Regions from separate parts of the Streptomyces sp. NPDC001137 genome, predicted to be linked through region 3. Evidence: riboswitches for the same ligand, from Rfam matches in the RefSeq annotation. Region 3 holds a riboswitch; each other region holds the start of a gene.
The links. A riboswitch is a leader RNA that binds a small molecule or an ion and turns the genes downstream of it on or off. The one in region 3 is predicted to bind cyclic di-AMP.
Positions count from the first base shown of each region.

Region 1: it holds a riboswitch for cyclic di-AMP, as region 3 does, so the genes downstream of both, ABT254_RS02355 (transglycosylase SLT domain-containing protein) here and ABT254_RS01430 (C40 family peptidase) in region 3, are expected to answer to the same signal.
Region 2: it holds a riboswitch for cyclic di-AMP, as region 3 does, so the genes downstream of both, ABT254_RS39965 (transglycosylase family protein) here and ABT254_RS01430 (C40 family peptidase) in region 3, are expected to answer to the same signal.
Region 4: it holds a riboswitch for cyclic di-AMP, as region 3 does, so the genes downstream of both, ABT254_RS31280 (M23 family metallopeptidase) here and ABT254_RS01430 (C40 family peptidase) in region 3, are expected to answer to the same signal.

Region 1 covers NZ_JBEPBA010000001.1:490,427-498,197, forward strand. The annotation lists gene ABT254_RS02330 (ABC transporter permease) at 1-300, opposite strand, end outside; gene ABT254_RS02335 (ABC transporter ATP-binding protein) at 287-1,264, opposite strand; gene ABT254_RS02340 (LolA family protein) at 1,402-2,658, opposite strand; gene ABT254_RS02345 (CHRD domain-containing protein) at 2,914-3,861, opposite strand; gene ABT254_RS02350 (polyprenyl synthetase family protein) at 4,010-5,020, opposite strand; cyclic di-AMP (ydaO/yuaA leader) riboswitch at 5,721-5,891, shown strand; gene ABT254_RS02355 (transglycosylase SLT domain-containing protein) at 5,896-6,378, shown strand; gene ABT254_RS02360 (HAD family hydrolase) at 6,438-7,295, opposite strand; gene ABT254_RS02365 (FAD-dependent oxidoreductase) at 7,430-7,771, opposite strand, start outside.
Region 2 covers NZ_JBEPBA010000030.1:14,304-22,074, reverse strand. The annotation lists gene ABT254_RS39990 (glycoside hydrolase domain-containing protein) at 1-72, shown strand, start outside; gene ABT254_RS39985 (SurA N-terminal domain-containing protein) at 214-858, shown strand; gene ABT254_RS39980 (nucleoside triphosphate pyrophosphohydrolase) at 959-1,969, shown strand; gene ABT254_RS39975 (cytochrome P450 family protein) at 1,934-3,172, opposite strand; gene ABT254_RS39970 (transglycosylase family protein) at 3,391-4,380, shown strand; cyclic di-AMP (ydaO/yuaA leader) riboswitch at 4,576-4,744, shown strand; gene ABT254_RS39965 (transglycosylase family protein) at 4,749-5,423, shown strand; gene eno (phosphopyruvate hydratase) at 5,637-6,923, shown strand; gene ABT254_RS39955 (FtsB family cell division protein) at 7,022-7,498, shown strand; partial or broken gene ABT254_RS39950 (DUF501 domain-containing protein) at 7,524-7,771, shown strand, end outside.
Region 3 covers NZ_JBEPBA010000001.1:305,241-313,011, forward strand. The annotation lists gene ABT254_RS01420 (M23 family metallopeptidase) at 1-1,060, shown strand, start outside; gene pcrA (DNA helicase PcrA) at 1,092-3,578, opposite strand; cyclic di-AMP (ydaO/yuaA leader) riboswitch at 3,981-4,132, shown strand; gene ABT254_RS01430 (C40 family peptidase) at 4,141-5,295, shown strand; gene ABT254_RS01435 (tellurite resistance/C4-dicarboxylate transporter family protein) at 5,395-6,390, shown strand; gene ABT254_RS01440 (hypothetical protein) at 6,368-6,721, opposite strand; gene ABT254_RS01445 (C40 family peptidase) at 7,135-7,771, shown strand, end outside.
Region 4 covers NZ_JBEPBA010000019.1:18,567-26,337, reverse strand. The annotation lists gene ABT254_RS31295 (alginate lyase family protein) at 340-1,461, shown strand; tRNA gene ABT254_RS31290 (tRNA-Met) at 1,571-1,644, shown strand; gene ABT254_RS31285 (PP2C family protein-serine/threonine phosphatase) at 1,752-2,834, shown strand; cyclic di-AMP (ydaO/yuaA leader) riboswitch at 3,099-3,256, shown strand; gene ABT254_RS31280 (M23 family metallopeptidase) at 3,268-4,293, shown strand; gene ABT254_RS31275 (aldo/keto reductase) at 4,402-5,352, shown strand; gene ABT254_RS31270 (PrsW family intramembrane metalloprotease) at 5,365-6,684, opposite strand; gene trmB (tRNA (guanosine(46)-N7)-methyltransferase TrmB) at 6,755-7,603, opposite strand.

The DNA of each region.
Region 1 (7,771 bases), 190 kb from region 3:
CATCGGCAGGAAGAACGGGAGCGTCGCGGCCAGCGCGGTGAACACCAGGAACAGGCCGTTGTTGGTGATCTGCGAGATGAACGCGGGGCCGCCTCCGCCGCGACCGGGGCCGGCCGAGGAACCGTCGCCGGTCTCGATCTTGACTGCGATGCCGACCAGGATCGGGACGGCGGCGAGTACGGCGAGCAGGGCGAGGGTGCGCCAGCGCCGGAAGGTGGTGATCAGTTCGCTGCGCAGGAGCCCGAAGGTCCACAGCAGCCGTGGAGTGCGGAGACCGCCCACTGCTTCAGCCTGCGACATCGAAGCCCTCCCCCGTCAGCGCCACGAACGCGTCCTCCAGGGACGCCCGTTCCACACCGAAGCCGCGGACGCGGATGCCGGCCGTGACCAGCGCGGCGTTCACCTCGGCGAGGTCGCGGTCCGGGGGCTCGGCGGTCACCCGGTCGTCGGTGACGACGACGTCGGCGGCGCCCTGCTCCTTCAGCACCCGCGCCGCGTCCCCGGGGTCGGGCGTGGTGACGACCAGCCGGCCGCGCACCCCCGCGGCCAGGTCGGCCACGGCGCCCTGGGTGATCAGACGGCCCTGCGCCATCACCGCGGCATGGGTGCAGACCTGCTCGATCTCGTCGAGGAGGTGGGAGGAGAGGAAGACCGTCGTACCGTCGGAGGCCAACTCCCTGACCAGGGAACGGATTTCGCGCATTCCCTGCGGGTCGAGCCCGTTGGTCGGCTCGTCGAGCACCAGCAGTCGGCGGGGCTGGAGCAGCGCCGCCGCGAGGCCGAGCCGCTGCTTCATGCCCAGGGAGTACGCCTTCGCCTTCTTGCCGGCCGCCGCGGTCAGACCCACCCGGTCCAGCGCGGCCGCGACGCGGGTACGGCGGGTGCGCGGATCGGCGGTCGGGTCGGCGGCGTCGTAACGCAGCAGGTTGTCGCGGCCGGAGAGGAAGCCGTACAGGGCGGGGCCCTCGATGAGGGCGCCGACGTGCGGGAGCACGGTGCGCGAGGCCCGCGGCATGGGCTGTCCGAGCACGCGCGCAGCACCCGAGGTGGGCTCGATCAGGCCCATCAGCATGCGGATGGTGGTGGTCTTGCCCGAGCCGTTCGGACCGAGGAAGCCGAAGACGCTGCCCGCCGGGACGGTCAGGTCCAGGCCGTCGACGGCGAGTTGTCCGCCGCGGTAGCGCTTGGTGAGCCCACGGGTGGCGATGACGCTGTCACCCGGCGGCTCGCTCCGCTCCGGCTCCGTGGCGGACTCCTCGTCCATCGGCTTCCTCGATTCGTGCATGTGCTGCCTCTCGCGCGGCGGCTACGTACAGTGACTACGTACGAGCATCGCGCAAGGTTCCCGGCCAGGCGCTCGACGCATCGATACAGCCTCGCGCCCCTTTCGGGGCGCTGCGCTCAGCCCGCGTTCGCCGCCTTGACCAATGCGTCCTTGTTCACCGCGCCGACGTAGACCTTGCCCTTGTCGGTGATCAGGGCGTTGATCAGACGGGTCTTGAAGACCGTGCCCGAGCCGAACTTGCCGGAGACCTTGTCGCCGAGCGAATCGAGGAATCCGCCGAAGTTCCCGCCGACCTCGGAGCCGGACGGGATGCCCTTGCCGCCGGTGTCGAAGGTGGCGATGGAGGTCCAGCCCTTGCCCAGGACGTTCAGTCCGTCGAGGCCCTTGCCGAGGTCCTCGTCCGGCCTGCCGGGCTTGCCGGGCTTGCCGGGGAGCTTGCCGGCCTTGTGGTCGCCCTTCGGGGCGCCCTCGAAGTGGCCCTTCGCGTGGTCGCCCTGCTTGTCCTCGGTGACCTTCGCGCCCTTGGGCGGGGTGAAGTCGAAGGTCGATGCGCTCGGCTTGGCGAAGCTGACCCGGGTGAAACCGGCATCGATCACGGCGGCTCCGCCGCTCGCCGGGGTCAGGGTGAACTTCAGCGGCAGCCCGGTCTTCGAGTCCACGGCCACCGTGATCTGACCGACCGTCGAACCGGACTGCTTCGGCTTGATGACGAGCCGGTACGCGTCACGGCCCGCGACCTGGGCGGTCCCCTCGACGGTCACCGAGGTGGTGGAGTCGACCGACTTCAGGGCGTCCTTGGTGAGGTCCTGGGGCGTGGCGGGGACGTCTTCCTTCTGCTGCTTGTCCGCGCCGGCCGGGGCGGTCGAGTGGTAGACCTCGTTCGACTGGCTGTCGTAGCCCCAGACGTCCTTGCCGTTGTGGATGATGCTGTATTCGGCCGCGTTCTCCAGCAGGGACAGCTTCTGCCTGTCCTGGCCGTCGGCCGCGACGCGCAGGGTGTGCGTGCCGGTGGCGAGCTCCGTCAGCTTGGAGCTCGGGTCGGCGGACGAGCCGTCACCCGACGTGCCGGCGCCGGACGTCAGACTGCTCTCGAGACCGCCGAGGTCCGGCAGCCCCAGGTCAGTGGTGATCTTCACCGTGCCGGACAGCTGCTGCACGTCCGACTTGGCGATCTTGTCGATGAGTTGCTGCGCGCTGATCTTCGGCAGGTCGGGGTCACCGGAGTCGGCGAGCGCCGGGACGAGCCCGATGGTCGCCGCCGCCACCCCCACCACCGCGACCGGGACCACGTACCGCGCGGCCTTGCGCCGACCCGCGCGCAGGTCGTCGGCCTCCCCGGCGGTCGTACTGTCGTCGGATTCGTACGGTGCCATGTGTGCGCTACCTCCGTCGTCGGCGGCGGCTTGTCCAACTCGCGTGTTTCTGTTGTCCACCCCGAGCCGCCATTCTCACCCGAATCGGTGATCAGTGGTGATTTCCGTGGTTTCCATCTCACCAAATCGGCCAGGAGGAAGCGTCAGCCCCGGGGGCCAACTCCGTGTACACCTGGGGTATGACGCGACAGGGCGGCGCCTGCCCCCGACCCGTAGGGGTCGCAGGGGGAAGACGCCGCCCTGGGTGAGCTCCCGTCAGTTCTGCAGGAAGACGTAGTCCGCCCGGTACGGCACTCCAACGATCGCGCCCGGAGTGCAGGAGCCGGCCGGGGCCACTCCGCCCACGGTGTTGAGCCGCAGGATCTCGGTGGTGTTCGCGAGCAGACCGTGGTGCTTGCCGGCCTGAGTGGCCTTGAGGTCGAGCTCGGGGATGTTGCCGTCCCCGTTCGGCGTCTTGGCCAGGACGGCCCCGGTCACCGCGCTTCCGTCCGGCGCGACCCACTGCGGCGTACCGGAGTTGGGCGCCACGAAGGAGTGCCGGATGCCGCCGCCGAGCAGGGCGCCGACGTCTCGCTGGGCGAAGGCGTAGCCGCCGCCGGTGGCCGGCTTGCACTCGTAGATCTGCTTGCCCTTGATCACGGACGCCTGGAAGTTGTGCAGGGCGTGACGGAAGTCGAAGGCGGCGACGGTGACCTTGTGGAGCTGGCCGCGGACGGCTCCGCCGGGGAACTCGGTGGTGTGCAGGTTGGCGTAGAACGAACCGGGGTCGGACTTGAGGGCGGCGAGCAGCCCGGCGTCCTTGACCTCGACCGTGCCGGTGACGCTGTGCCGCTTGCTGTTCTTCAGCAGGTCGGTGAAGTCGACCTTGACGCCCCCGTTGGTCCCCCGGGCGCCCTGGTGGATGTGGAGCATGGTCGGTTTGCCGGTGCCGCGCCAGGTCACGGCGACGGACACCTTGTCGTCCTGCACCTTGATGAACTCGAGCGCGGCGCCGTCCTTGTCGCCGACGGCCGGACCGCCCGCCACGGGAACCTCGTTGGCCCCCCGCAGACTGGCGGCAAGAACGGTTCCCCCGGTGTCGCCGGACAGGGTCCCCCCGGCGGCGTGGGCCGGGATCACCGCGGCGGCGATCCCCCCTGCGGCGGCCACCGCGGCGGCGGCCACCATCAGGCTCTTACGGCGCTTCGAGAACGTCGTGTTCATGCCCATGATTCTGTTTTCTCCCCGTAGACCGGCCGACACCCCCTGCGTCGGCCTTCTGGGGAGGACTACGGAAGCGATCTTATTCTGGACTCAGTCCAGATATGTGACGTGTATCACATCACTCGAACATGCAGGTCGGAGTGGCAGCTCAGCCGGCCCGATGGACGACGGCGTCGCACATCTCCATCAGCGCCAGCTTCGCATCGCACTCCGGCAGCGGGGCCAGCGCCGCTCGCGCGTCCTCCGCGTACCGCACCGTGTCCCGGCGCGCCTGCTCCAGCGCGGGATGCTCCCGCAGCCCGGCGAGCGCCTCGGCGTGCCGCGCGTCGTCGCTCAGGTCGGAGTCCAGCAGCTCGCACAGGGCGATGTCCTCGGCGAGCCCCAGCCGGGCCGCCCGCTCCCGCAGTCGCAGCACCGGAAGGGTGGGGACCCCCTCACGGAGGTCGGTCCCGGGCGTCTTCCCGGACTCGCGCGACTCGGAGGCGATGTCCAGTACGTCGTCCGCCAGCTGGAAGGCGACCCCCAGCCGCTCCCCGTACTGCGTCAGTACGTCCACGACCGTCTCGTCGGCGCCCGACATCATCGCCCCGAAGCGGCACGACACGGCCACCAGGGAACCCGTCTTGCCGCCGAGCACGTCCAGGTAGTGGTCGACCGGGTCCCGGCCGTCCTGCGGCCCCGCCGTCTCCAGGATCTGCCCCGTGACCAGGCGCTCGAACGCCTCGGCCTGGACCCGGACCGCCTCGGGGCCGAGGTCGGCGAGGATGTGCGAGGCGCGCGCGAACAGGAAGTCGCCGGTGAGGACCGCCACCGAGTTGCCCCAGCGGGTGTTGGCGCTGTCGACGCCGCGCCGCACGGCGGCCTCGTCCATCACGTCGTCGTGGTACAGCGTCGCCAGATGGGTCAGCTCCACCACCACGGCCGACGGCACGACACCCGGCGCATACGGATCACCGAACTGGGCGGCGAGCATCACGAGCAGCGGGCGGAACCGCTTCCCGCCCGCCCGCACCAGGTGCTGGGCGGCCTCCGTGATGAAGGGCACCTCACTCTTGGTGGCTTCGAGCAAACCTTCCTCGACGGCCGCCAATCCGGCCTGGACATCGGCTTCCAGAGCCTGGTCCCGCACGCTCAGCCCGAACGGCCCGACGACGGTCACGAGGGGTCTCCTGTCTGCTGGTGTCTACTGGCGGTTACACGGTTTGTCGATAGGTCGCTGACATCACTCAAGTCAGCGTATCCGGTCACCTTTCGATCACCGATGCCACCCACCCGTCCAGCCCGGGCGGTATCGGATCACGACCGGTATGTTTTTGATCAACCGATAAGAACGGATATCTATCGACTTGTCTATCGGGGTGTCGGCCGACCCGCCTCTCGGAGCACCCCCCGGCTCGTCCCCGGCGCGCCGCTCGGCGTGTCCCTCGTTTGAACGAGCCCGAAACATCCTTCCCCCACGAAACGACTCACGAGGACCTCCGGATCCCGGGCCCGGGGTGCTCGACGGGCGACCGTCATGACAACGACGTGCACCACATGACAGGTTCCGCTTTCGCCCCCCAATGAGGCGATGGGCGGCTGGTTGACTATGAGTTGGGGTCATTGCCCTTTTTGCCGTTCTTGCGGATGCCGGTGACTTGACTCACACGGCACGACGGACGCGCGGTGCCGATTCCCCCGCCGCTTCCCCACCCCCGCAGGCGAGTTGAGGCTTGGCAACCGCAAAGGATCAAGCACCCCATAAGCCTCAGACCAAGGTCAATAGGCCTGATCTGTGAGCCCGACACTTGTTCCCGCCATGTGCTCTCGCATACGTTCCCGGCCTGTCGGGCGGACGCCGAATCCTGCCGCCGCCCGCGCACGACCATCGACCGAACCACTCGCACGGCAGGAGCGGGGGAACCAGGTAGGCCGCCGGACCGGGCATCCCGGTGCGGCTAGGGGTGAAGCCGCGTCGCCGTACGGCTGCGCGGCCGGGCATCTCCCCGCCCGAACCCGACAGCTCACCTCGCAGGCGACGGAGAGGATCCCGCCATGCCTGCAACAGGTCAGCACCGCCGTCCCAGAAGCAACCGCCTCGCCCGCAAGCTCGCCGTCACCGGCACCGGCGCCGCCGTTCTCGCCCTTCCGCTCATCGGGGCGAACACCGCGTCCGCCGCCACCCCGACCGTGGCCAACGTGAAGTCGATGGGCTACGCCGACAATCTCGACGGCTGGATCAGGGGCGCCCTCCAGGTCATGAAGCAGAACGGAATCCCCGGGACGTACAACGGGATCTACCGCAACATCATCCGCGAGTCCTCGGGCGACCCGGCCGCCATCAACAACTGGGACTCGAACGCGCTCGCAGGCACTCCGTCCAAGGGGCTGCTGCAAGTCATCGACCCGACATTCCTCGCCTACCACGTGCCCGGCACGGCGATGAACCCCTTCGACCCGATCGCAAACATCACGGCCGCCTGCAAGTACGCTGCCGCGCGGTACGGGTCGATCGACAACGTGTTCGGCGCCTACTAGGCGCTTTGCGGCGGAGCCGCACAGGGATACAGCCCCGCGCCCCTTCGGGGTGCGACCGCTCACAGCCCCTCGAGCTGGCCGAGCTCCACGAGTTCGTCGAGCTCCCCGAACTCGACGAACAGTCGCTCGAGGACGACGGCGATGCCGTCGTCCTCGTTCGACAGGGTGATCTCGTCGGCCACCGCCTTGAGTTCGGGGTGGGCGTTGGCCATGGCGACGCCGTGGGCGGCCCAGTCGAACATGGGAATGTCGTTGGGCATGTCGCCGAAGGCGATCGTCTGCTCAGGACCGAGTCCCAGGTGTGCGGCGGCCAGTGCGAGGCCCGTCGCCTTGGTGATGCCGCATGGCTGGAGTTCGACGGTCCCCGGTCCCGACATGGTGACGGTGGCCAGCGAACCGACGACCGAGCGTGCCGTCGCCGCCAACTCGTCGTCGGACAGTGCGGGATGGCGCAGCAGCACCTTGCTGATGGGTTCGCACCAGAGGTCGTCGCGCCGGTCGACCCGGACCGCCGGCAGCGTCGGATGCGGCATCAGGTAGCCCGGTTCGATGAGCGTGAGGCCCTCCACACCGTCCTGGTCGACAGCCGCGTACACCTGGCCCACCTCGGCCTCGATCTTGCCGAGGGCGGTCTCGGCCAGCTCCCGGTCCAGGGTGACGGACCACAGCAGACGGTCCGCGCCCACGTCGTACACCTGCGCGCCCTGCCCGCACACCGCGAGCCCCCTGCTGCCCAGTTGGTCGAAGAGCGGCCGCACCCTGGGGGCCGGCCGGCCCGTCACGACGAGGTGCCGGGCGCCGGCCCCGGCGACCCGGGCGAGCGCGGCGAGGGACCGGTCGGACAGCGTGTCGTCGCCTCGGAGCAGCGTGCCGTCCAGGTCGGTGGCGATGAGTGCATATGCGGTGGGTGCGGCCATGATCAGAGAATACGGACAGGACGCCCCACCGACTCATCGCGAACCGGACGACGGCCCGTTGCTCCACCGTCCCTCGCCCAACTCCCTTATCCTTGTGGGCTCTTCATCATCAGGCCGGGGCCCGCGGCCCCGGCCTAGCCGTGCGCTGCCGCCAGGTGTTTGGCCAGCCTCGGAGAGGCGAACTCGGTACCGCACACGAAACGCATCACCGGGCCGTACGACGCCGCGGCCGGCAGGCCGGTGAAGTACAGGCCGGGGACCGAGGAGACGTATCCCGCGCCCAGTTTGGGTGTGCCGCGGCTCACCGCGAGACGCGTGCGCAGTTCGTGGCCGAGGAAGTCCATGGCCGCGATGTCCACCCGGTAACCGGTGGCCGCGATGACGTGGTCCGCGGACATGTCCTGGACGCGGCCCGCGTGGGTGCGCACCGTGAGCTCGCAGCAGCCGTCGGCCGCGTCCGCCCGCACGATCCGGTC
Region 2 (7,771 bases), on a different contig from region 3:
GAGACGCGCAACGGCTACACGATCACCGTGGACCGCGACGCGTGGGACGCCCCGGTGGCCATCACCGGCTGACCACCGGCCCTCCGAGGCGCGGCGGTGCCCGAAGTCGCCGTGAATCGTTGGTCGAATGGGTTGGCCACAGCCGACCCACTGCCTACCATCGATCACCGCAAGACTTTGTGCACCGTCGCACAATCTCCTCGGGAGGCTCCCTTGCACCGCCGTCGCACCGCGCTCGTCCTCACCGCCGCGATCGCCGCCGCGGCCCCCGTCCTGACCGCCTGCGGAAGCGATGCGCACCCCGGTGCGGCAGCCGTCGTCGGCGGTCAGCGGATCACCGTGGCGCAGCTGGAGACCCGGGTGAACGAGGTGCGCGCGGCGCAGCGGGCGGCCGTGAAGGACGACGCGCAGTACAAGCAGGCCGTCTCGCAGACCGCGGGACTCACCCGCGACACCCTGCACGGGATGGTCATCGACCGGGTGCTGCACCGCGCCGCCCAGGACGCGGGCGTGAGCGTCACGCCCAAGGAGGTCCAGCAGATGCGCACCGGCCTCGAGCAGCAGGTCGGCGGCTCCAAGGCCCTCCAGACGGCCTGGCTCCAGCAGTACGGCGTCGCCCCGCAGCGCCTCGACGAGAACCTGCGCCTCCAGCTGGAGGCCCAGAAGCTGGCCCAGGCCCTCGGCGCCGACACCAGCAAGCCGGCCTTCTGGAACGCGCTGTCCAAGGCGTCCAAGGAACTCCATGTCGACCTGAACCCGCGCTACGGCACCTGGGACGTCCAGAAGAGCAGCCGTGTCGACGCGAAGACCCCGTGGGTGCGCGAGGTCACGGCGACCGGGACGCAGCAGACGGCGTAACGGTCCGCCGGGGCCGCGGCCCCTGTGGACAGCGGCCCGGCCGACCACAGCCCTGTGGACGACTTCCGGGGCTGTCGGCGGCGTGCGTTACGTTCGGATCGTGAACGCAACCAGCTCCGGACAGGCCCCCGGCCGCATCGTCCTGCTCACCACCAGCCACCGTGTCGCGCCCGGCCTGCTGTCCTGGCCCGCCTGGCAGGCCCTGCACGCCGCCGACCGCGTGCTGTGCTCGGACGGCGCCCACCCGCAGCTGCCGTATCTGCGGGAGGCGGGCATCCGGGTCGACGAGGCCGCGCCCACCGCCGAGGATCTGGTCGACGCGTGCGCGGGCGGCCGTACGGTCGTGGTGGTCGCGACCGGCGAGGGCGAGCCGGCCCTCACCGACGGGCTGGCCCGGCTGGCGGGCTCCGGACGGATACAGATGCCGGAGCTGGAGCTGCTCCCGGCCTCCTACGACCTCCCCGGCGCCCGCCTCCTGGACCTCGTCCAGGTCATGGACCGCATCCGCGCCGAGTGCCCGTGGTCGTCCCAGCAGACCCACAAGGGGCTGGCGAAGTACGGCATCGAGGAGGCGTACGAACTCGTCGAGGCGATCGAGGAGGGCGACCGCGACGAACTGCGCGAGGAGCTGGGCGACGTCCTGCTCCAGGTGGTCTTCCACGCCCGGATAGCCGAGGAGGACGCGGACGCCCCGTTCTCCGTCGACGACGTGGCCGCCGGCATCGTCACCAAGCTCATCCACCGCCACCCGCACGTCTTCGGCGACGAGACCGCCGCCACGCCCGAGGAGGTCAAGGAGCACTGGCTGCGCACCAAGGCGGTCGAGAAGCAGCGCACCTCGGTGACGGAGGGCATACCGCTGGGCCAGCCGGGCCTGGCCCTCTCGGCGAAGCTGGCTTCGCGGGTGCGGACGGCCGGCCTGGACGTGCCGCTGCCCCAAGCCGAGGGCGTCGGTTACGAGTTGCTCGCGCTGGCGGTGCGCGCCGAGGCGGCGGGCGTGGACCCGGAGGCCGCGCTGCGGGCGGCCGCCCGGGCCTACCGGGACGCGATCAGGGAGACGGAGGGCCGCGACCGGTCAGGCGGCGGTGAACCGCACGGGCAGGTCTCGTAGCCCGCGCATGATGAGCCCGCCCCGCCAGCGCAGCTCGGCGGGGTCGGCGGCGAGCTCGAGATCGGGCAGCCGGCGCAGCAGCGTCTCCAGGGCGGTACGGCCTTCGAGCCGGGCCAGGGGGGCGCCGAGACAGTAGTGGATGCCGTGGCCGTATCCGAGGTGCTGGTTGTCCCGGCGGGAGAGATCGAGCGTGTCGGGCTCCGTGAAGCGGGCCGGGTCGCGGTCCGCCGCGGCCAGGACGACCAGGACGGGGTCGCCGGTGGCGATGCGCTGTCCGCCGATGGTCAGCGGCTCGGTGGCGAAGCGCCAGGTGGCCAGCTCCACGGGACCGTCGTAGCGGAGCAGCTCCTCTATACCGGTGTCGAGCAGTGCGCTCTCACCGCGCCCGATCGACTCCTGGAGCCGCTGCCGCTGCCCGGGATTGCGCAACAGCGCGTAGGTGCCGTTGCCGATCAGGTTGATGGTGGTCTCGAAGCCGGCGAAGAGGAGCACGAAGCACATCGCGGCGGCCTCGTTCTCCGTGAGGTGCTCGCCGTGGTCGGAGGCGCGGATCAGACCCGAGATCAGGTCCTCGCCGAGGTCGCCGCGCTTGCGGTGGATGAGTTCGGCCAGATAGCCGCGGATCTTCTTCACGGAGCGGGCGACACCGCCGCGCGGACCGCCGCCGTGCCGGATCATCATCCCCGCCCAGTCGCGGAAGTCGTCCTGGTCCTCGCGCGGGACGCCGAGCAGATCGCAGATCGCGTAGATGGGGAGGGGGAAGGCGAAGTCGTGGATCAGATCGGCCTCGCCGTGCGGCGCGAACCGGTCGATGAGGTCGTCCGTCAACTCCTGCACCCGCGGCGCGAATTCGGCCACCCGGCGCGGGGTGAACGCCTTGGAGACGAGACGGCGCAGCCGGGTGTGGTCCGGGGGGTCGATATTGAGCAGATGCGTCATGAGGTTGGCGCTGCGCTCACCCGGAATGCCGGTCCTGCTCTTGCCCTGCGCGTCCTCGGCGTGGTGCTCGGGGTTCTTCGAGAGCCGCCCGTCCGCGAGCGCCTGACGTGCGTCGGCGTAGCGGGTCACCAGCCATGCCTCGACCCCGCTGGGAAGTTTCGTCCAGTGGACGGGGGAGTGCTCGCGCAGCCAGGCGTAGGCCGGATACGGGTCGCCGGCGAATTCCCAGGTGAAGAGTTCGGGTGCGGTGTTCGGGACGTTCACAGGACGACCGTAGCCGCAGCCCGCCGGCGGATGCGCCGCCGCGGCGAACCGGTCAAAGATGACGTGCGTTCAAGTCTGTGATCTTCACGTGATCTACGCGGCATTAACTTGTGACAAGTGATCGGCAGCGGATACGTTCACGGACCAGCGCGGTGGTATCGAACGCCTGTCGGTGTCATGCGCCGCGCGGTCACTGCTGTCTTGTGAAAGGCGTCCGCATGCTCTCCGGGAACGGTCGACACCGTCGCCCCCGTCAGGCTCCGGCAATCCTCGTCGCGGCCGGGGTGACCGGCTCCGCCATCGCGATCCCGCTCTTCGCCGCCGGCGGCGCGAGCGCCGCGGACGGCACCACCTGGGACAAGGTGGCGCAGTGCGAGACGGGCGGCTCCTGGAGCGAGAACGGCGGCAACGGGTTCTACGGCGGGCTCAAGTTGACCCAGGAGAACTGGGAGAAGTACGGCGGCCTCGACTACGCCCCCCGGGCCGACCTCGCCAGTCGCAACCAGCAGATAGCCGTCGCCGAGAAGCTCCTGGACGACCAGGGCGTCGGCGCCTTCCACACCTGCGGGCTGACCTCCGGGCTGACCAAGGACTCGGGTTCGGCCGACATCGACACCGGTGTGCTGGGCGGCGGTTCCGGTTCGTCCGATTCCTCCGGGTCTTCGGACTGGACCGGTCTCTCCAACTCCTCGGGCAGCGCTTCCGATGGGTCCTCTTCGTCGGATTCGTCCTCCGGCTCGTCGTCCAGCGCCTCCCCCTCGACCTCCGCGAGCGCGAGGGACAACTCCACCGAATCCGGCACATCCGCCTCGCCTTCCACCTCTGCGTCCAAGAAGGCCACAGGCGGCTCACAGGGTGCCGACAGCTCGCCGACAGACAAGGCGAAGGGTGACGACTCGGACAATCCCGAGCCCCCGGCGTCCACTTGGACCCTCGTCGACACCGGCTCGACCGGCTCGACCGGCACCGGCCGCCACCGCGGCGCCAGCGCCGACGAGACGGCAGGCAAGGCCGCCGATGCGACCAAGGCCGACGGCGGCACGCACGACACGTACACCGTCCACGCCGGCGACACCCTCGCCTCCATCGCCGACTCCCTTCACCTGGACGGCGGGTGGCGTGCGCTCTACGCCGAGAACAAGAAGGCCATCGGTACCGACCCGAATCACATCTTCGCCGGTCAGACCCTGAAACTCGGTGCCGAATAGGGCGAAAAACAACGGGAGTTCACGTCACACTTCGCCACCGAATGTCCGGTTTAGTGAAAGTGTGGGATGAGTCTCAGAAGCCCTGATCGTCTTTGAAATTCGGCGGAGCGCGTGTCTACCGTCGTCACCGCTCGTCAACACGAGCCCCGGCTGCCGCAACGCCGAATCCTGCCAGCGGTCGTACGGGAACAGTCGTCGCGTAAAGCGCCGTAGGCAGGAGCGGGGGACCCAAGGTAGGTGCCGTCCCGGGCAGTTGACGGGCGGCTAGGGGTGTAGCCGTGTCTCGTGAGAGCGAGAGCACGGCCGGGCAACTCAACCGGCCCGAACCCGACAGCTCACCTCGCAGGCGTCGGTGAGGGGATCGAACCATGCTGTTTTCCGGCAAGGGCAAGCACCGTCGTCCGTCCAAGGCCACCCGCGTCGCCGCGCTGGCCGGTGTCACCGGCGTCGCCATCGCCGCTCCGCTGATGGCGGCCGGCAACGCCTCCGCCGCCACCGCCTCCGAGTGGGACAAGGTCGCCCAGTGCGAGTCCGGCGGCAACTGGTCCATCAACACCGGGAACGGCTACTACGGCGGCCTGCAGTTCTCCGCCTCCACCTGGGCCGCGTACGGCGGCACCGCCTACGCCCCGCAGGCCAACCAGGCCAGCAAGGCGCAGCAGATAGCCGTCGCCGAGAAGGTCCTCGCCTCCCAGGGCAAGGGCGCCTGGCCGGTCTGCGGTACGGGCCTGTCCGGTGCCGCCTACAACGGCAGCGCCCCCAGCGCGAACACCAACCGCTCCAGCGACTCGCAGGCCGCCTCCCGCTCCGCCGAGCGCCCGGCCGCGAAGACCGAGAAGAGCACGAAGACCGTCACCACCCCGACCGGCAAGAAGGTCAAGAAGGGCGACGGCGAGTACAAGGTCGTCAAGGGCGACACCCTCAGCTCGATCGCCGAGAAGCACGGCGTCAAGGGCGGCTGGCAGAAGCTGTTCAAGCTGAACAAGGACATCGTCTCCGACGCCAACCTCATCTACCCGGGTCAGCAGCTGCACCTCAAGTGACAGCCTCGCGGGCTCCCCGCTCCGGTGCGTGTTCCCCCGTACGCACCGGAGCGGGGTTCTTTTTTGCACCGCTCTTTGTTCCGTTCGGAAACAATTTACTCTCGGTTCTGCCCAAGAGGTGGTCGGCAACGTGGCCGATCGGCCTTGGGCGGTTAGGCTCATCCCGCAGAGCCACCGCGCTACTGCCGTAGCCGTGTCACATCCAAGAAGGAGATGCTCGTGCCGTCCATCGACGTCGTCGTAGCCCGGGAAATCCTGGACTCCCGAGGCAACCCCACGGTCGAGGTCGAGGTCGGCCTCGACGACGGCAGCACGGGTCGTGCCGCCGTCCCGTCCGGCGCCTCCACGGGCGCCTTCGAGGCCATCGAGCTCCGCGACGGTGACCCCAACCGCTACCAGGGCAAGGGTGTCGAGAAGGCCGTCCTCGCCGTCATCGAGCAGATCGGCCCCGAGCTGGTCGGCTACGACGCCACCGAGCAGCGCCTGATCGACCAGGCCATGTTCGACCTGGACGCCACCGACAACAAGGGCTCCCTCGGCGCCAACGCCATCCTCGGCGTCTCCCTCGCCGTCGCCCACGCCGCCTCCGAGGCCAGCGACCTGCCGCTCTTCCGCTACCTGGGCGGCCCGAACGCGCACCTGCTGCCGGTGCCGATGATGAACATCCTGAACGGCGGCTCGCACGCCGACTCCAACGTGGACATCCAGGAGTTCATGATCGCCCCGATCGGCGCGGAGTCCTTCTCCGAGGCCCTGCGCTGGGGCGCCGAGGTCTACCACACCCTCAAGAAGGTGCTGAAGACCAAGGGCCTGTCCACCGGCCTCGGCGACGAGGGCGGCTTCGCCCCGAACCTGGAGTCCAACCGTGCCGCGCTCGACCTCATCATCGAGGCCATCAAGCAGGCCGGCTACGTCCCCGGCCAGCAGATCGCGCTCGCGCTCGACGTCGCCGCGTCCGAGTTCTACAAGGACGGCAAGTACGAGTTCGAGGGCAAGTCCCGCTCGGCCGCCGAGATGACCGAGTACTACGAGGAGCTCGTGGCGGCCTACCCGCTCGTCTCCATCGAGGACCCGCTGTTCGAGGACGACTGGGCGGGCTGGAAGGTCATCACCGACAAGCTGGGCGACAAGGTCCAGATCGTCGGCGACGACCTCTTCGTCACCAACCCGGAGCGCCTCGCCCGCGGCATCGAGGAGGGCACCGCCAACGCCCTGCTCGTCAAGGTGAACCAGATCGGCTCGCTGACCGAGACCCTGGACGCCGTCGAGATGGCCCAGCGCAACGGCTTCAAGTGCATGATGTCCCACCGCTCCGGTGAGACCGAGGACGTCACCATCGCCGACCTCGCCGTCGCGGTGAACTGCGGCCAGATCAAGACCGGCGCCCCGGCCCGCTCGGACCGTGTCGCCAAGTACAACCAGCTGCTGCGCATCGAGGAGATCCTCGACGACGCAGCGGAGTACGCGGGCCGCAGCGCCTTCCCCCGCTTCAAGGGCTGAGCCTTCCTGGGCTAAGCCTTAGCCAGTCGTACGTACGTCCCCGTACCGGTCCCGTACCGTGTGCGGGGACGTACGCACGTGTGACGGGAGGCGGCGACATGGCCGTGAAGGACCGGGACCGGTTCTCCACCGCGACCAGGATCAGGCTGCTCGGCGAGCAGACGGCGGCCCGGGTCTACCGCTCCCAGACCAAGCGGCAGGCCCGGCGGTCGCGGCTGACCGGCCGGGCGGCGCTGCTCGCCCTGGTGCTGTGCTCGATGGTGGTGGCCCTGGCGTACCCCATAAGGCAGTACGTCTCCCAGCGCTCCCAGATCGCCGATCTCCAGCGGCAGAGGGAGCAGGCCAGGGCGCGGGTCGAGCAGCTGCGCGACCTGAAGGCGCGCTGGCAGGACGACGAGTACGCCGAGCAGCAGATCCGGCTGCGGCTGCACTATGTGCTGCCCGGGGAGACGAGCTACGTCGTGATCGACCCCAGCGTGGCCAAGCAGTCGCGCTTCGAGCAGGGCGCGGGCCACCGCCCCTGGTACACGAACGTCTGGGACGGGGTCGACAAGTCCGACGCCTCCGCCCAGTGAACCGACAGAGGAATTCAGTACAGGCATGGATACGCCCCCGCCGCCCACCCCGCGCACCGAGCCCACCGACGCCGACGTCGAGGCCTTCAAGCAGCAGCTCGGGCGGCCGCCGCGCGGGCTGCGCGCCATCGCGCACCGCTGCCCCTGCGGCCGGCCGGACGTCGTGGAGACGGCCCCCCGCCTGCCGGACGGCACGCCCTTCCCGACGACGTACTACCTGACGTGCCCCCGTGCCGCCTCCGCGATCGGCACGCTGGAGGCGAACGGCGTCAT
Region 3 (7,771 bases):
TGCGAACGCCTGGCTGCAGCCCGACCATTCGGGCAGCACCGCCGACCAGACCCAGCAGTGGGAATGGGGCACCCAGGCCTTCGACACGGGGGCGTACGACGCCACGCAGTGGAATTCCGAAGGCCCCGAGGCCGACGGCACCGCCGCGCCCGCCGGAACCGCCGACGACCACGAGCAGCAGGCCGAGCACGCTTCGTACGAGGAATCCCTCCCGGACGGCGGCCAGTCGAACGCCACCGGGGAGCTGCCCTCGGTGGCCCCGCTCCTCGACGAGCAGGAAGAGGTCAGGTCGGCTCCGGCCCCGCGCGCGGGCTCCCGCAGCGGGGCCCGCTCCCGCCGTCGCGCGCCTGCCAAGCGGTCCGCGCTGCTGACCGTCGCCGTGCCCTCGGCGTGTGTGATGGGCGTGGCCGGTATCGCCGCCGCCTCCGTGGGGACCTTCACCGGCGACCAGGGCACCTCGACGACCGCGTCGGACGCACATGCGGTGAAACCATCCGCCGCCAACAACAAGCTGGACACCCAGCTCCGGAGCCTCTCCGCAGGCGCCGACGACTTCGCCGACCGGGCCAGCCGTACGCAGGAGCGCATCGACCTCAGGGCCCAGCAGGAGGCCGAGAAGAAGAAGGCGGCAGCGGAGGCGGCCCGCAAGGAGCGGCTGCGCCCGAAGTACGTCCTTCCGGTCGCCCAGAAGGGGCTCAGCGCCTACTTCGGCCAGGCCGGCATCAACTGGATGTCCGTGCACACCGGCATCGACTTCCCCGTCTCGTACGGCACGACGGTGATGGCGGCGACCGACGGCACCGTCCGCACACAGTGGAACAGTGCGTACGGGAACATGATGATAGTGACCGCGAAGGACGGCACGGAGACGTGGTACTGCCACCTCTCCAGCTATCGCGTCGCCTCCGGTACGACGGTCAAGGCCGGCGACCCGATCGCGTACTCCGGGAACTCCGGCAACTCGACCGGCCCGCACCTGCACTTCGAGGTCCGGCCGGGCGGGGGTTCGGCTATCGACCCGCTGCCGTGGCTGCGGAGCCACGGGCTCGACCCGACTTAGGAGACCCGGGGGCGGCGCCCCCCAGGTCCTGTTACAGCTTCTCCACCGGCGCATACCGCAGCAGCAGGCGCTTCGGCTTGGTGTCGCCGAAGTCGATCGTCGCCTCGGCGTTGCCGCCCGTGCCCTTCACCGCCACGACCGTGCCGAGTCCGAACTGGTCGTGTGTGACCCGGTCACCCACGGCCAGCGAGACCACCGGCTTCTCGGAGGCCCGGCTCGTGGCGAATCCGGACGCACCCGACGCCGACGAGCGCGAGCGGGAGGACGACAGCGAGGACGCCACGGCCGACGCCGGGCCGGAGGAGACCGGGGCGGTGGCGCCCGTCCGCTTCCAGTCGACGTGCTGTGCCGGGATCTCCTCCAGGAACCGGGAGGGCGGGTTGTACGACGGCTGGCCCCACGCACTGCGCAGGGACGAGCGGGTCAGATACAGCCGCTCACGCGCGCGCGTGATGCCGACGTAGGCGAGCCGCCGCTCCTCCTCCAGCTCCTTGGTCTGGCCGAGGGCGCGCATGTGCGGGAAGACGCCGTCCTCCATGCCGGTGAGGAAGACCACCGGGAACTCGAGGCCCTTGGCGGTGTGCAGGGTCATCAGGGTGATGACTCCGGAGCCGTCCTCCTCCTCGTCGGGGATCTGGTCGGAGTCGGCGACGAGCGCGACCCGCTCCAGGAAGTCGGCGAGAGAGCCGGGCTCCTCGCCCTCACCGGACTCCTGCTCGAACTCCAGTGCCACGGCGGCGAGTTCCTGGAGGTTCTCGATGCGGGTCTCGTCCTGCGGGTCGGTGGAGGCCTGCAACTCGGCGAGGTAGCCGGTGCGTTCGAGGATCGCCTCCAGGACGGTCGCCGGGCCGGCGCCGGACTCGACGATCGTCCGGAGGTCCTCCATCAGCGTATTGAACCGCTTGACGGCGTTGGCCGACCGCGCCGCCATGCCGTATGCCTCGTCGACGCGGCGCAGCGCCTGCGGGAAGCTGATCTTCTCCCGCTGGGCGAGTGCGTCGATCATCGCCTCCGCGCGGTCGCCGATGCCGCGCTTGGGGACGTTCAGGATGCGGCGCAGCGGCACCGAGTCCTCGGGGTTGGCCAGCACCCGCAGATAGGCCAGGACGTCCCGGACCTCCTTGCGCTCGTAGAAGCGGACACCGCCGACGACCTTGTAGGGCAGGCCGACGCGGATGAAGACCTCTTCGAAGACACGGGACTGGGCGTTGGTGCGGTAGAAGACGGCGACGTCTCCCGCCTTCGTCTCGCCGGCGTCCGTGAGACGGTCTATCTCGTCGGCGACGAACTGGGCCTCGTCGTGCTCCGTGTCGGCGACGTAGCCGGTGATGCGGGCGCCCGCGCCCGCGTTCGTCCACAGGTTCTTGGGGCGGCGGGACTCGTTGCGCTCGATGACCGCGTTGGCGGCGGAGAGGATCGTCTGGGTGGAGCGGTAGTTCTGCTCCAGCAGGATCGTCGTCGCGTTCGGGTAGTCCTCCTCGAACTGGAGGATGTTGCGGATGGTCGCACCGCGGAAGGCGTAGATCGACTGGTCGGCGTCGCCCACGACGCACAGTTCGGCGGGCTGCAGGTCGTACTCGTTCGGCGGTACGTCCTCGTCGTGCGCGCCGGTGCCGACGAGTTCCCGTACGAGCGCGTACTGGGCGTGGTTGGTGTCCTGGTACTCGTCGACCAGGACGTGCCGGAAGCGGCGGCGGTAGTGCTCGGCGACGTCCGGGAAGGCGCGCAGCAGGTTGACCGTCGTCATGATCAGGTCGTCGAAGTCGAGGGCGTTCGCCTCGCGCAGCCGCGACTGGTACATGGCGTAGGCCTGGGCGAGGGTCTTCTCGAAGCCGTCGGCGGCCTGGGCGGCGAAGTCCTCCTCGTCGATCAGCTCGTTCTTGAGGTTCGAGATCTTGGCGCTGAAGGACTTCGGCGGGTAGCGCTTGGGGTCGAGGTCCAGGTCGCGGCAGACCAGGGCCATCAGGCGCTTGCTGTCGGCCGCGTCGTAGATCGAGAAGGAGGAGGTGAAGCCGAGCTTCTTGCTCTCCCGGCGCAGGATGCGCACGCACGCGCTGTGGAAGGTCATCACCCACATCGCGTTCGCGCGCGGGCCGACGAGCTGCTCGACGCGCTCCTTCATCTCGCCCGCGGCCTTGTTGGTGAAGGTGATCGCGAGGACCTGGCCCGGATGCACGTTCCGCTCGCCCAGGAGGTAGGCGATGCGGTGGGTGAGCACGCGGGTCTTGCCGGAGCCGGCGCCGGCCACGATGAGCAGGGGGGTGCCGGAGTGGACGACGGCCGCGCGCTGGTTCTCGTTCAGCCCGTCCAGGAGCGCGGCCGGGTCGATCGCCGGGCGAGGGGTGCCGTTGCGGTAGTAGGCATCCCTGTCCGGGGGCACGTCGAACTTCCCGCCGAACAGATCGTCCGGGACCGGCTCCGGTCCGTGATCGTCCTCGGGCGGCGGCGGAGGTTCCTCCTCGTGCCCGCGGGGGGCCTGGAGGTTCGCCAGGAAGCTGTCGTCAAAGAGGCTGCTCATCGCTCTCCGAGTCTAGGGCGCCCCACTGACAGCCCGCCGCCGCCCTGAGAACATCGCCGGAATCCGCCGACTCCCCCGGGCCTCGCAGGCCGCGGAATCCCCGATTCCTCCGGACCTGGCCGCGAGGTGTCCCTCGAGAACCGCGCCATCACGGTCCGTAATCGAACAGGTCGAGGCAGCCACCGAAGTGGACAGCTGCCACCGATCCGGTAGAACACGCACAAGCCGTCACAGTCCTACCCGGACTGACGCCCGTGTGCGGCCCGCTGACCAAAGGTCACGAAAATGTATCGGGCATATCGAACATCAACCTTCACAGAGGCCACACGGGTTGGCTACCGTTCCGGCAGGCCGCACGACCCCCACCGGCGAACGTCGCCGGGCCGCGCGGCCACCGCCGAGTCCGGGGCGCCGCCGCGCATCCGGAGCCGGGGACCCACACCGACCTTGGGGTGAATCGGTCCTCCCTTTCGAGGCACGGACCGTAGGGCAACCCTTCCGAAGCACCCGCCCGAACCCGACAGCTAACTCGGTAGGCGGAAGACGGAAGGAGTCGCCTCCCTTGGCGTCGCACCGCAAGTCGCGCCCCGCGGGTACGCGCGTAGCAGGCATACGCACCCCCGCCCTCGCCACGGCCGCCCTCACCTCGGTGGCCCTGCTGTCCCAGTCGGCGAACGCCGCCCCCGCCGCCGACGGCAAGCCCAGCCTCGAAGAGGTCGAGAAGAAGGTCGACGACCTCTACCGCCAGGCGGAGTCGGCCACCGAGAAGTACAACGCGGCCAAAGAGAAGACCACGAAGCAGCGCAAGAACGTCGACACCCTCCTCGACGACGTCGCCAAGCGCACGCAGAAGCTCAACGAAGAGCGGGAGCAGCTCGGTTCCTTCGCCGCGGCCCAGTACCGGACCGGAGCCGCCGCACCCGACACGGCGACCTTCCTGCTCGCGGACTCCCCGCAGGACTACTTCGACCAGACGCAGCTCATGGGGCGGCTGACCTCCCGTCAGAAGAGCGCGGTCGACGACTACTTCACCCAGCAGTCCGCGACGATGAAGAAGCGCGAGGAGGCCTCCAGGAGCCTTCAGACGCTCACCGAGACACAGAGCGACCTGCAGACCGCCAAGTCCACGGTGCAGAAGAAGCTCTCCGACGCGCGCGAACTGCTGTCGAAGCTGACCGCCGAGGAGAAGGCCCGGCTCGCGGCGATCCAGAAGCAGAAGGAGGAGGAGGCCGCCCGCAAGGCCGCGGAACTGGCGAAGCAGCAAGCGGCGGCGGAGAAGGCCAGGGAAGAGGCCGCGGCCCAGGACAGCGGCTCCTCCGCGGGCACGGGATCCACCTCCGCCGGCGACTCCTCGTACGCCACCAAGGCCGAGAAGGCGCTCGCCTTCGCCCGCGCCCAGATCGGCAAGCCGTACGTCTGGGGTGCCACCGGCCCCGACTCCTACGACTGCTCCGGCCTCACCCAGGCCGCCTGGAAGGCCGCGGGCGTCGACCTCCCGCGCACCACCTACGACCAGGTGAACGCCGGCACCACGGTCTCCCTCACCGACGCGCAGCCCGGCGACCTGATCTTCTTCTACGACGACATCAGCCACGTCGGCGTCTACATCGGCAACGGCATGATGATCCACGCCCCGAAGCCGGGCGCCTACGTCCGCGAGGAGTCGATCTACTACGGCGGCGCATCGATCATCCACAGCGTGGTGCGGCCCGCCTGAGGCACCGGGAAGCAGTGCACGCGCGCGTGCGGGGCAGTTTGTGACGCACGCGCGCGTGGCCCGCCCTGAACCCGCGCCGCACTCCCTAGCATCGGCCCCATGCCCGGCAGCATCGGCCCCGAGTCCGGCCCGACCTTCCTCCGCGCCTGGTGGGCGCGGCGCTCACCGGCGGCCGGGGCCGCCGTGATGGCGACCGGCATTGTGTCGGTCGGACTGCATCTGACGGGACACGAGGTGCTGTCACAGGTCGCCCTGGGCCTGGCCTGTGTCGCCTGGGTGGTGCTTGCGGCAGGCTTCGGTGTCCGTCTCGTGCGGGAACCGGCGAGGTGGCGGAGGGAGGCGGGGACGCCGGGCGCGCTGACCGCCGTCGCGGCGACCACCGTGCTCGGGACCCGGTTCTGCGCCCTCGGACGGCAGACCCTCGCGGCGGCCCTGCTCGCCCTGGGGGCCGTGCTGTGGCCGCTGCTGCTGGTGCAGGTCGCACGGCACTGGCGGCGTCGTATGCCGGGCGCGGTGTTCCTGTGCTGCGTGGCCACGCAGGGCCTCGCGGTGCTCGGCGCCACGCTCGCCGGTGCCCGGGCGACGGCATGGCTCGCGCAAGCGGCGCTCGCGCTGTTCTGGCTGGGGCTCGTCCTCTACGGCTGCGTGCTGGCCCTCTTCGATCTGCGACAGGTGACGGAGGGGCCGGGCGACCAGTGGGTGGCGGGCGGCGCGCTCGCCATCTCGGCGCTCGCCGGCTCGAGGCTGGTCGCGGCGGACAGCGCGCGCCTGTACCTGTGGAACGACGACGACCGCGGGGTCCTGCGCGCCGTCACCGTGGCGCTGCTCGTGCTCGACCTGACCTCGTACGCCGTACTGCTCGTCGCGGAGGCGGTCCGGCCGCGGCGCGGCTACGACGTGCGGCGTTGGGCGACCGTTTTCGCGCTGGGGACGACGGCGGCGGCCGTACTGTCCGTCGCGGCCGCCCTCGACGCCCCGTGGCTCAGGGGGCCCGGGCAGGTGCTGCTGTGGGTCGCGGTGGCGGCGTGGCTGGCCGTCGGCGCGGGGGCCGTCGCCGCGGCCCGGGCCGGCATCAGGTCCACAGCACCGCGATGAAGATGTTCGCCGTGGTGAACAGGCCCACCAGCCCGAACAGGCTCTTGTCGATCTTCTCCTCGTCCCGCTTCACATAGACCAGGCCGAGGATCACGATCAGCAGGGCCAGCTTGACGCCGATCTTGATGTTGTTGACGTGATGGTCGTCGGCCTGGTTGAGGCCGACCAGGATCGCGCCGGTGACCAGCATCGTCAGCGCGCCGTGCAGCATCGCCGGGACGAAGCGGGCCTCGCCGCGGCCCATCGCCTTCATCTGGGTGAGGAAGCCGCCGAGGAGCGCGGCGATGCCGATGATGTGCAGGCCGACGAAGAGATGGATGAGTACGTCCATGGGGCCGGAGCTTAAACAGGGGCGCACGGGGCGCCGGACACCGCCCCGGCCTTCATCGGTGGGTCGTGCATATATGCGGCCCATAGCACTCCGCATTCCGTAGGGGTCCCGGAACCGCCACATCGGTCAGCGCACTGCGTGAAGTCGACGGCACGAGTCCTGGATCACGGCCGCATACGGTCAGCCGGCGATCCGCCGAGGGCACTTCCGCACATCGCGTTACCGAGCCGACACAGACAGGTTTAGCGTCCTCCACCAGGTGACCGGCTCCCCACCGCCGCCCGGGCCAGGGGCGGCAGTCGGCCACCACCGCCGAGAAGGTCCGGCGGCGGCCAGCTCCCCCTGTGCGGGCCGCCGCCGGACGCGTAAGCCGCCCCAGAACGGGGGGTCCTACGAAAGGACGGGCAGTCCACGTGGCAGCGCACCGCAGGCCCAGTCGGCGCTCGCTGAGCGGAACTCCGGCCCGCACGGCGTTCACCATCGCCGTGGCGGGCGCGGCGACCGCGACGGGCTTCGACGGGACCGGGCACGCCGAGCCGGACCTGACGCCGACGCAGGTCAGGGCGGAGGTGGACAAGCTGTACCAGGAGGCGGAGGCCGCCACCGAGAAGTACGACGGGGCGAAGGAGCAGGCCGACGCCGCCGAGCGGCGGCTGTCGACACTGCGGGACGAGGCGGCGCGCAAGACGGACAAGCTCAACTCGGCGCGGGACGAGCTGGGTTCGATGGCCGCGGCACAGTACCGGGACGGCGGTCTCGACCCGGCACTGCAACTCGCGCTGTCGGACGACCCCGACCACTATCTCGCGGGCGCCGAGTTCGTCGACCGGGCGGGCACCCGGCAGGCGGCGGCCGTGGCGGACGTACGGGAACAGCTGCGGGAGATCGAGCAGTTGCGCGGGGCCGCCCGCATCGAGCTGGCCGGGCTCAGGTCGCGGCAGGCGGAGCTGAAGCGGGACGAGAAGACGATCACCGGGAAGCTGGATGCGGCGCGGCGGCTGGTGTCCCGGCTGTCGGCCGCGGAGCGCGCCCGGCTCGGGGACGGCAGCA
Region 4 (7,771 bases), on a different contig from region 3:
TGAGGGGAGTGACTCGGTGGGGGTGACTTGGGGGGTGATCTTTCAGCGCCGGTCGGCATCTCTCAGCCCGTCCGGCGTTTGAGGACGAGGCCGTTCAGGCCGAAGGGGAGTCTGCGGGCGCAGCCCCCAGCACCGCCCACCACACCCCCCGCACCGGCCGATCGGCCCAACAGATCCTGCGCCCAACTCCGCGAACGGCGACGCTGACCGTACCGGCCGGAGGCGATCGCGGAGGTAGAGCCAGTGAGGTCAGTTCCCAGACGTGCGGCGGCAGTTCTCCTCGTCCTCCTGCTGACGGCGCTCGTCGCCTCCTGCGGCACCGACCCGGGCACCCGCACCATGGCGAGGGCGCTGCCCCCGGGCGCACCGTTCACCCACCCCGGTGTCCTCGTCAGCCAGGCCCAGCTGGACGTCGTACGCAAGAACGTCATCGCGGGCAAGCAGCCCTGGCTGCAGGCGTTCCTCGACATGCGGGACAGCAAGTACGGCTCGTACAAGTACACGGCCCAGCCGACCGCGATCGTCAACTGTCCCTGGGGCGGCAAGGGCGCGAAGGGCTGTCTGGAGGAGCGGCAGGACGCCATCGCCGCCTACACGCAGGCCCTCCTGTACAGCGTCACCGGTCAGCGTGAGCACGCCGCCAAGGCCCGGGAGATCATGGACGCCTGGTCGGCGCAGCTGAAGCGGCACACGGCGCAGGACGCCCAGCTGCAGTCCTCCTGGGCCGGGTCGACCTGGGCGCGGGCCGCGGAGATCATCCGGTACGCACCGGGCGCCGGCTGGCCCGCCGACCGGGTACGGCGGTTCGCGGCCATGCTGCGCACCGCCTACCTCCCCGAGGTCACCAGGGACCTTCCCGACTACAACGGCAACTGGGACCTCGCGATGACCGACGCCGCCATCGGGATCGCCGTCTTCACCGACGACCACAAGACCTTCGACGCCGCCGTCAAACGCTTCCGGGGCCTGGTGCCCGACTACTTCTACCTGCGCAAGGACGGCAAGATCCCGCTCACCCCGGCCGGCTCCGACGCCAACACCGTGCAGAAGCTGGAGACGTACTGGTTCAAGGAGACGAAGTTCGAGGACGGGATCGCACAGGAGACCTGCCGCAACTTCAAGCACGTCGGCTACTCCCTCGCCGCCACCGCGCACATCGCCGAGACCGCCTGGCACCAGGGCGTCGACCTGTACGGCGACGTCAAGGACCGGCTGAAGGCGGCCCTCGACTTCCACGCCCGCTACGAGATGGGGGAGAAGCCCCCGCGGTGGCTGTGCGGCGGCAGGGTCGTCGGGAACATGGGCCCCGACCTGGAGGTCGTCCTCAACCACCTGGAGAACCGGCTCGGCACCCCCGTCCCGGCCGCCCACAAGCTGGTCGCGCAGACCCGCCCGGCCGGCACCGACGACCTCTTCGTCTCCTGGGAGACGCTCACCCACGCGGACAACCCGGCCGCCTGACGCGGGCCCCGCGGGCCCTTACGGACACCGGAAAACCCAGGTGAGCGGGGGCGGACGCAAACCCTGGCGCAGACAGCCCCGCGGATGGCGTATGCTGGTTACACAACGACGCGGGGTGGAGCAGCTCGGTAGCTCGCTGGGCTCATAACCCAGAGGTCGCAGGTTCAAATCCTGTCCCCGCTACTCAAGGCTCAGGGCCGGAGTCCAGTCACTGGACTCCGGCCCTGAGTGTTTCCCCCGGTCGGGCCATCCGGCTCGCCCCGCGCCGCCGTCCCGGGAAACCTGGAGCGGTGGAGCACGAGGGGCCGATCTCATACGCACGCACCTTCGTGCGGCTGCTCCCGGCACTGCTGATCGTCGGCGGGGCCTGCTACGACTACCTCACCCCGTCGCGGTTCACGGCGGGCCCCCTCTTCACGGCGGCCCCCCTGGTCGCCGCCCCGCTGTACTCGCGCCGGGGCACCGTCCTCACCGGCGGCGCGACCGTCCTGGTCGTCACCGCGATCCACGCCGAGGTGGGCATCCTCCTCCAGGTCGAGGCGGTGACCGAGCTGGCCACCGTGGCGACGGTCTCGGTGCTGGCCGTCCTCATCAACCTCCTCGTCCGCCGCAGCAGCGAGGAGCTCGCCTCGCAGCGCGAGATCGCCGAGGCCGCCCAGCGCGCCGTGCTGCCCGAGCCCGCCGAGCGGATCGGAGGGTTCGCGATCGCGGCACGGTACGAGGCCGCGCAGGCGGACGCGTCCATCGGCGGCGACCTGTACGCCGTGCAGGACAGCCCGCACGGCGTACGGCTGGTCGTGGGCGACGTACGCGGAAAGGGGATGGGGGCGGTGGCCGCTGTGGCCGTCGTCATCGGGGCCTTCCGGGAGGCCGCCGAGCAGGAGGCCACGCTGGAGGCGGTCGCGCAGCGGCTGGACCGGGCGCTGGAGCGGGAGGCCGCGCGGCGCGCGGGGATCGAGCTGTTCGAGGGGTTCACGACCGCCGTGCTCGCCGAACTCCCGCACGGCGAGGGCGTCGTACGCATCGTCACCCGCGGCCACCCGCCCCCGCTGCTGCTGTGCCCCGACGGCACCGTGCGCACCCTGCACGCCCGCGAGCCCGCTCTGCCGCTCGGCATGGGCGGGCTCGGGAGCCGGCCCGACCGCGCGGAGGAGACGGCGTTCGGCAGCGGGGCCACGCTGCTGCTGTACACCGACGGACTGTCGGAGGCGCGGGACGAGCACGGGGTGTTCTTCGATCCGGCGGAACGACTCGCCGGCCGGGTCTTCCACGACCCCGCCGCGCTGCTCGTCACCCTCGCGCGGGAGGTGCGCAGGCATGCCGATGAGGCCATGACGGACGACATGGCGCTGCTCGCCGTAAGGCGCCCCTGAGCAGGTGCGGCCGGGCGCGACGAGGTGCGGCCGGTTGTGACCGGGTGTGATCGGGCGAACCCCCTCCGCATAACAACTGACAAACCGTCAATGTCCGTGGGATTCCTGAGGCGCGGTCAACTCGCCCGTTTTTCGCCGTTCATGCGCCGTACGTCCAGGTCGGAAAGGTTAATGATCAAGCGGAACACCTTGGAATCGGCACCCCGGGTCTATTAACGTTCGATAACGCAGCGCGGTCGTCCCAGCCGTCACAAGAGGCGGCTCCGTGCGCACGCGCCGAATCCCGCAAGGGAACCGGGGAACCACCACCCTGGGGTGAATCGCGCTGATACAGCCGTGGCAGCACGGCAGGTATACGCGCGTAGGAGACCTTCCTGCTCCGAACCCGTCAGCTAACCCGGTAGGCGAGAAGGAAGGAAAGGAGCACGCCCACGTGGCGTCCAACCCGCCTGCCCCGCAAGCCCCGTTCGTGCCGAGCACCGAGCCCTTCGGCTTCGCCGTCCGACGCACCGACGAGGGCCCCTGGGAGGAGTGGAATCCCACCGAGGACTCCATCGCCCCGGTACGCGGCCGGCACCGCGTCGCCAAGCAGCGCGGCGGGGGACTCGCCCGCAGCTCCACGGTCCTGGGCGTCGGCGTCATAGCCGCCGTCGGCGCGGGCGGCATGGCCAGCGCCAACACCGGCAAGCCGCCGGTGTCGATCTCCATGCCCGATCTCGCCTCCGTGGGCCATGTCTTCGACGGCGGCTCCGACGCCCCCAAGGGCTCCGCGACCGCGCTCAGCGATGTCGCCACCACCTCCGAGGGCAGCGCACAGGGTGCCAAGGGCGCCGGTGAGGCACTGCGCGACCGGATCATGGCGCAGGCCGAGTCGCAGCAGGTCCAGATCGACAGCAAGAGCCAGGCGGCCACCGAGGCGGCCCTCGCCAAGCAGATCGACGAAGCCGCCGCCGAGGCCGAGAAGGAGGCCGCGGCCAAGGCCGCCGCCGCGAAGGAGAAGGCGGAGGCGGACGCCAAGAAGGCCGCCGAGGCCGCGAAGCTCGCCGAGCTGGCCAAGCAGTTCAAGCTGCCGGTCGTGTCGTACACGATCACCGGCACCTTCGGTCAGGCCGGCTCCATGTGGTCCTCCGGCTACCACACGGGCCTCGACTTCGCCGCGCCCACGGGCACGCTCATCAAGGCCATCCACTCCGGCACCATCACACAGGCCGGCTGGGCGGGCTCGTACGGCTACCGCACGATCCTCACCCTCGACGACGGCACCGAGCTCTGGTTCTGCCACCAGTCGTCGATCAGCGTCAGCGTCGGCCAGAAGGTCAGCACGGGTGACGTCATCGGCCGCATCGGCGCCACCGGCAACGTGACCGGCCCGCACCTGCACCTCGAGGTCCACCTCGACGGCAATGCCACCGGCATCGACCCGATGACGTGGCTGCGCAGCAAGGGCCTCAACCCCTGACACCCGTACGCTCTCCGTCCGTACCCGGAGTGCCGTAGTCCGCTTGTTTACGGGATCTTTGCGCCCACTGCGGAAGAGCGGCCTCCTGGGCGGGCGTTGACGTAGACCATGACTTCTCCTTCTCTGCGCAAGCTGGGCTCCTCCGGCCTCGAGGTCTTCCCGCTCTCCCTCGGCGGCAACGTCTTCGGCTGGACCGCCGACGAGGCCACCTCCTTCGACGTGCTCGACGCGTACACGGCCGCCGGCGGCAACTTCGTCGACACCGCCGACTCCTATTCGTCGTGGGTCGACGGCAACCAGGGCGGCGAGTCCGAGACGATCATCGGCAAGTGGGTCAGGGCGCGCGGCAACCGCGACGACGTGGTCATCGCGACCAAGGTCAGCCAGCACCCAGAGTTCCAGGGCCTGTCCGCCGCGAACATCAAGGCCGCGGCCGAGGCGTCCCTGCGGCGCCTCGACACCGACTACATCGACCTCTACTACACCCACTTCGACAAGCCCGAGGTGCCGGTCGAGGAGATCATCGGCGCGCTCGACGAGCTGGTGAAGGCGGGCAAGGTCCGGCACATCGCCGCGTCCAACATCTCGCCCGACCGGCTCCGCGCCTCCCTGGAGTTCTCCGACCGCGAGGGCCTTGCCAAGTACGTGGCCCTGCAGCCGCACTACAACCTGGTCTCCCGCGACACGTACGAGGGCGAGCTGCAGGAAGTGGCCGCGCGCTACGGTCTGGCCGCCGTCCCGTACTTCTCCCTCGCCTCCGGCTTCCTCACCGGCAAGTACCGGCCCGGCGCGACGGTCGACAGCCCGCGGGCGGGCGGCGCGGCCAAGCACCTGGAGTCCGAGCGGGGGCAGCGGGTCCTGACCGCCCTCGACGAGATCGCCCAGGCCCATGACGCCCCGGTCGCCACGGTCGCCCTGGCCTGGCTCGCGGCCCAGCCGACGGTCGCCGCCCCGATCGCCTCCGCGCGGACGGTGGAGCAGCTCCCGGCGCTGCTCGCGGTGGGCGAACTGACGCTCACCGACACCGAGGTCGCCCGCCTGACGGAAGCGTCGGCCTGACCGCCTCGGGTCCTACGACCGGTACGGGTTGTACGCGGGATTCGGCACCGCCGGGTACCCGTACGCCCCGTACACCGGCCAGGGCGGCGCCGCCACCGGCACCGGGGGCGCCGTCATCCGTGCCGCGTGGTCCAGCGCCGGGCGGGCCACCTCCCGGCGCCGCCACAGCTCGTACAGCAACTCGCGTTCCCTGACGACGAAGTCGGCACCGGCGCGGCCACGGCGCCCCCGGTGCCGCAAGAAGGCCAGGGAGGTCGCGTACGCCTCGTACTGGGCGACCTCGCGTGCGGCGGGCTTGCCGAGGTGGCGGGCGGCGTGTTCGCGGGCCAGCCGGCGTGCCCGCATCGAACCGAGGGCATAGGGCTCGGCGGGGGTGAGCCAGCCCGCGACGGCGTAGGCGGGCAGTTCCTCTCGCACGGTGCGCAGTTCGCGCTGGCGGGTCCAGATCACCAGCCAGGTCAGCAGGCCGAACGCGGGGACCATGAAGGCCGCGTACACCGCGAAGAAGCCGTACTCGCCGAAGTCCGAGGAGCCGTTCCAGATCGCGTGCATGCTCATCGCGAGCAGCAGGCCGAAGAGCGGGACGAGGACCCGCCGCAGGTGCTGGCGCTCCGCGGAGAGCGCGGCGATGCCGAAGCCGATGCCGGTGAGCACGGTGAACAGCGGGTGCGCGAACGGGGACATGATGATGCGCACGAAGAACGTCGCCGCGGTGACGGAGGCGATGCCGCGGTCGCCGTTGAGCTGGTCGGTGCCGAAGGCGGTGCCCAGGTAGAGGATGTTCTCGGTGAACGCGAAGCCGGTGGCGGTGACCCCGGCTATCACCACCCCGTCGACGATCCCGGTGAAGTCCCGTCTGCGGAACAGGAAGACGAGCAGCACGGCGGCCGCCTTCGAGGACTCCTCGACTATGGGCGCTATGACGGTCGCGCCGAGGGTGTCCGCGCTGGACGGGTCGGCGGTCGCCGTCGCTATCCACTTCGTGGCGAAGCTGTTGGCGACGATCGCTATCAGCGCCGCCGCACAGGCCCCCCAGGCGAAGGCGAACAGCAGGTTGCGCCAGGGGCCGGGGGCGACGCGGTCCAGCCAGCGGAACGCGGCTATGAGAAGCGGCACGGGCAGCACGGCCAGCCCGAGCCCCACCAGGAACCCTTCGGTGCCGGTCTGTTCGCGCACCAGGGCGAGGATGACGAGCCCGGAGAGCGCGAGCAGGGTGATGAGCGCGCCGTAGCGGACCGCTCTGCGCTGCCACCAGTGAGCGTGCCCGAGCGCACCGCCGGCCGGGCCGCCGGGGTGTGGCGGATGCGTCGGGTACGGGGGAAAGGTGGCCACGGCATTGACCCTAACGAGGGAGGGCGCCGCCCGCGACGGTACTTCGGATTGCCCGCAGGGCCGTGGGGCGTCAGGCGCCGGTGGGGGGCTGGTTGTGGTGCTGTACGCGACGGAAGAGCAGGTCGTTCACGACATGTCCCTTGTCCAGTCCCTGGCCCTCGAAACGGGTCAGCGGCCGGAAGTCGGGACGGGGCGCAAAACCGCCCTCTGGCTGCGTGTTCTCGAACTCCGGATGCGCCGTCAGCACTTCGAGCATCTGTTCGGCGTACGGCTCCCAGTCGGTCGCGCAGTGCACGATCCCGCCGGGTCTGATCCGGGCCGCGGCGAGGTCGAGGAACTCCGGCTGGATCAGCCGCCGCTTGTGATGCCGCTTCTTCGGCCACGGGTCGGGGAAGTAGACGCGCAGGCCGTCCAGCGAATCCGGGGTGAGCATCTCGCGCAGCAGGATGATCGCGTCCCCGTTGGCCACGCGGACGTTGGACAGCCCGTCGTGGTCGGCGAGGTTGAGCAGGTTCCCCTGCCCCGGGGTGTGCACGTCCACGGCGAGGATGTTCGTCTCCGGGTCCGCGGCGGCCATCTGCGCGGTGGCCTCACCCATCCCGAACCCGATCTCCAGCACGACGGGATTGCCGTTCCCGAACAGCTCGCCGAGATCGAGGGTCCGCTGCCCGTCGATGTCCAGCCCCCACTTGGGCCACAGCCGCTGCAGCGCATCGGCCTGCCCGGCGGTCACCCGGCTCCGCCGCGGCTGGAAGCTCCGGATCCGCCGCTCGAAGTGCGACCCGGCAGGATCGGCCTTCGGCCCGTCCGGGAACCGTGGCTCCCCCTTGACCCGGGTATGCCGGACCGACACTCCGGGGATGTGCGGCACATGATCGCCGGGGCGGGGGGCTTCGGGGGTGTTGAGGGAGTCAGACACAGTGGGGTCGATTTTACGGGCACGGTGAGGCACCCAGCCCGGGGCGCCGGCTTCTCGGCGCCGGCCGGCAATCCCGGCCCGTCCGGCGTTTGAGGACGAGGCCCCTTCAGGGCCGAAGCGGGGGTCTGGGGGCGGCAGCCCCCAGGTACGGGACGGGTAGGGGGGGCG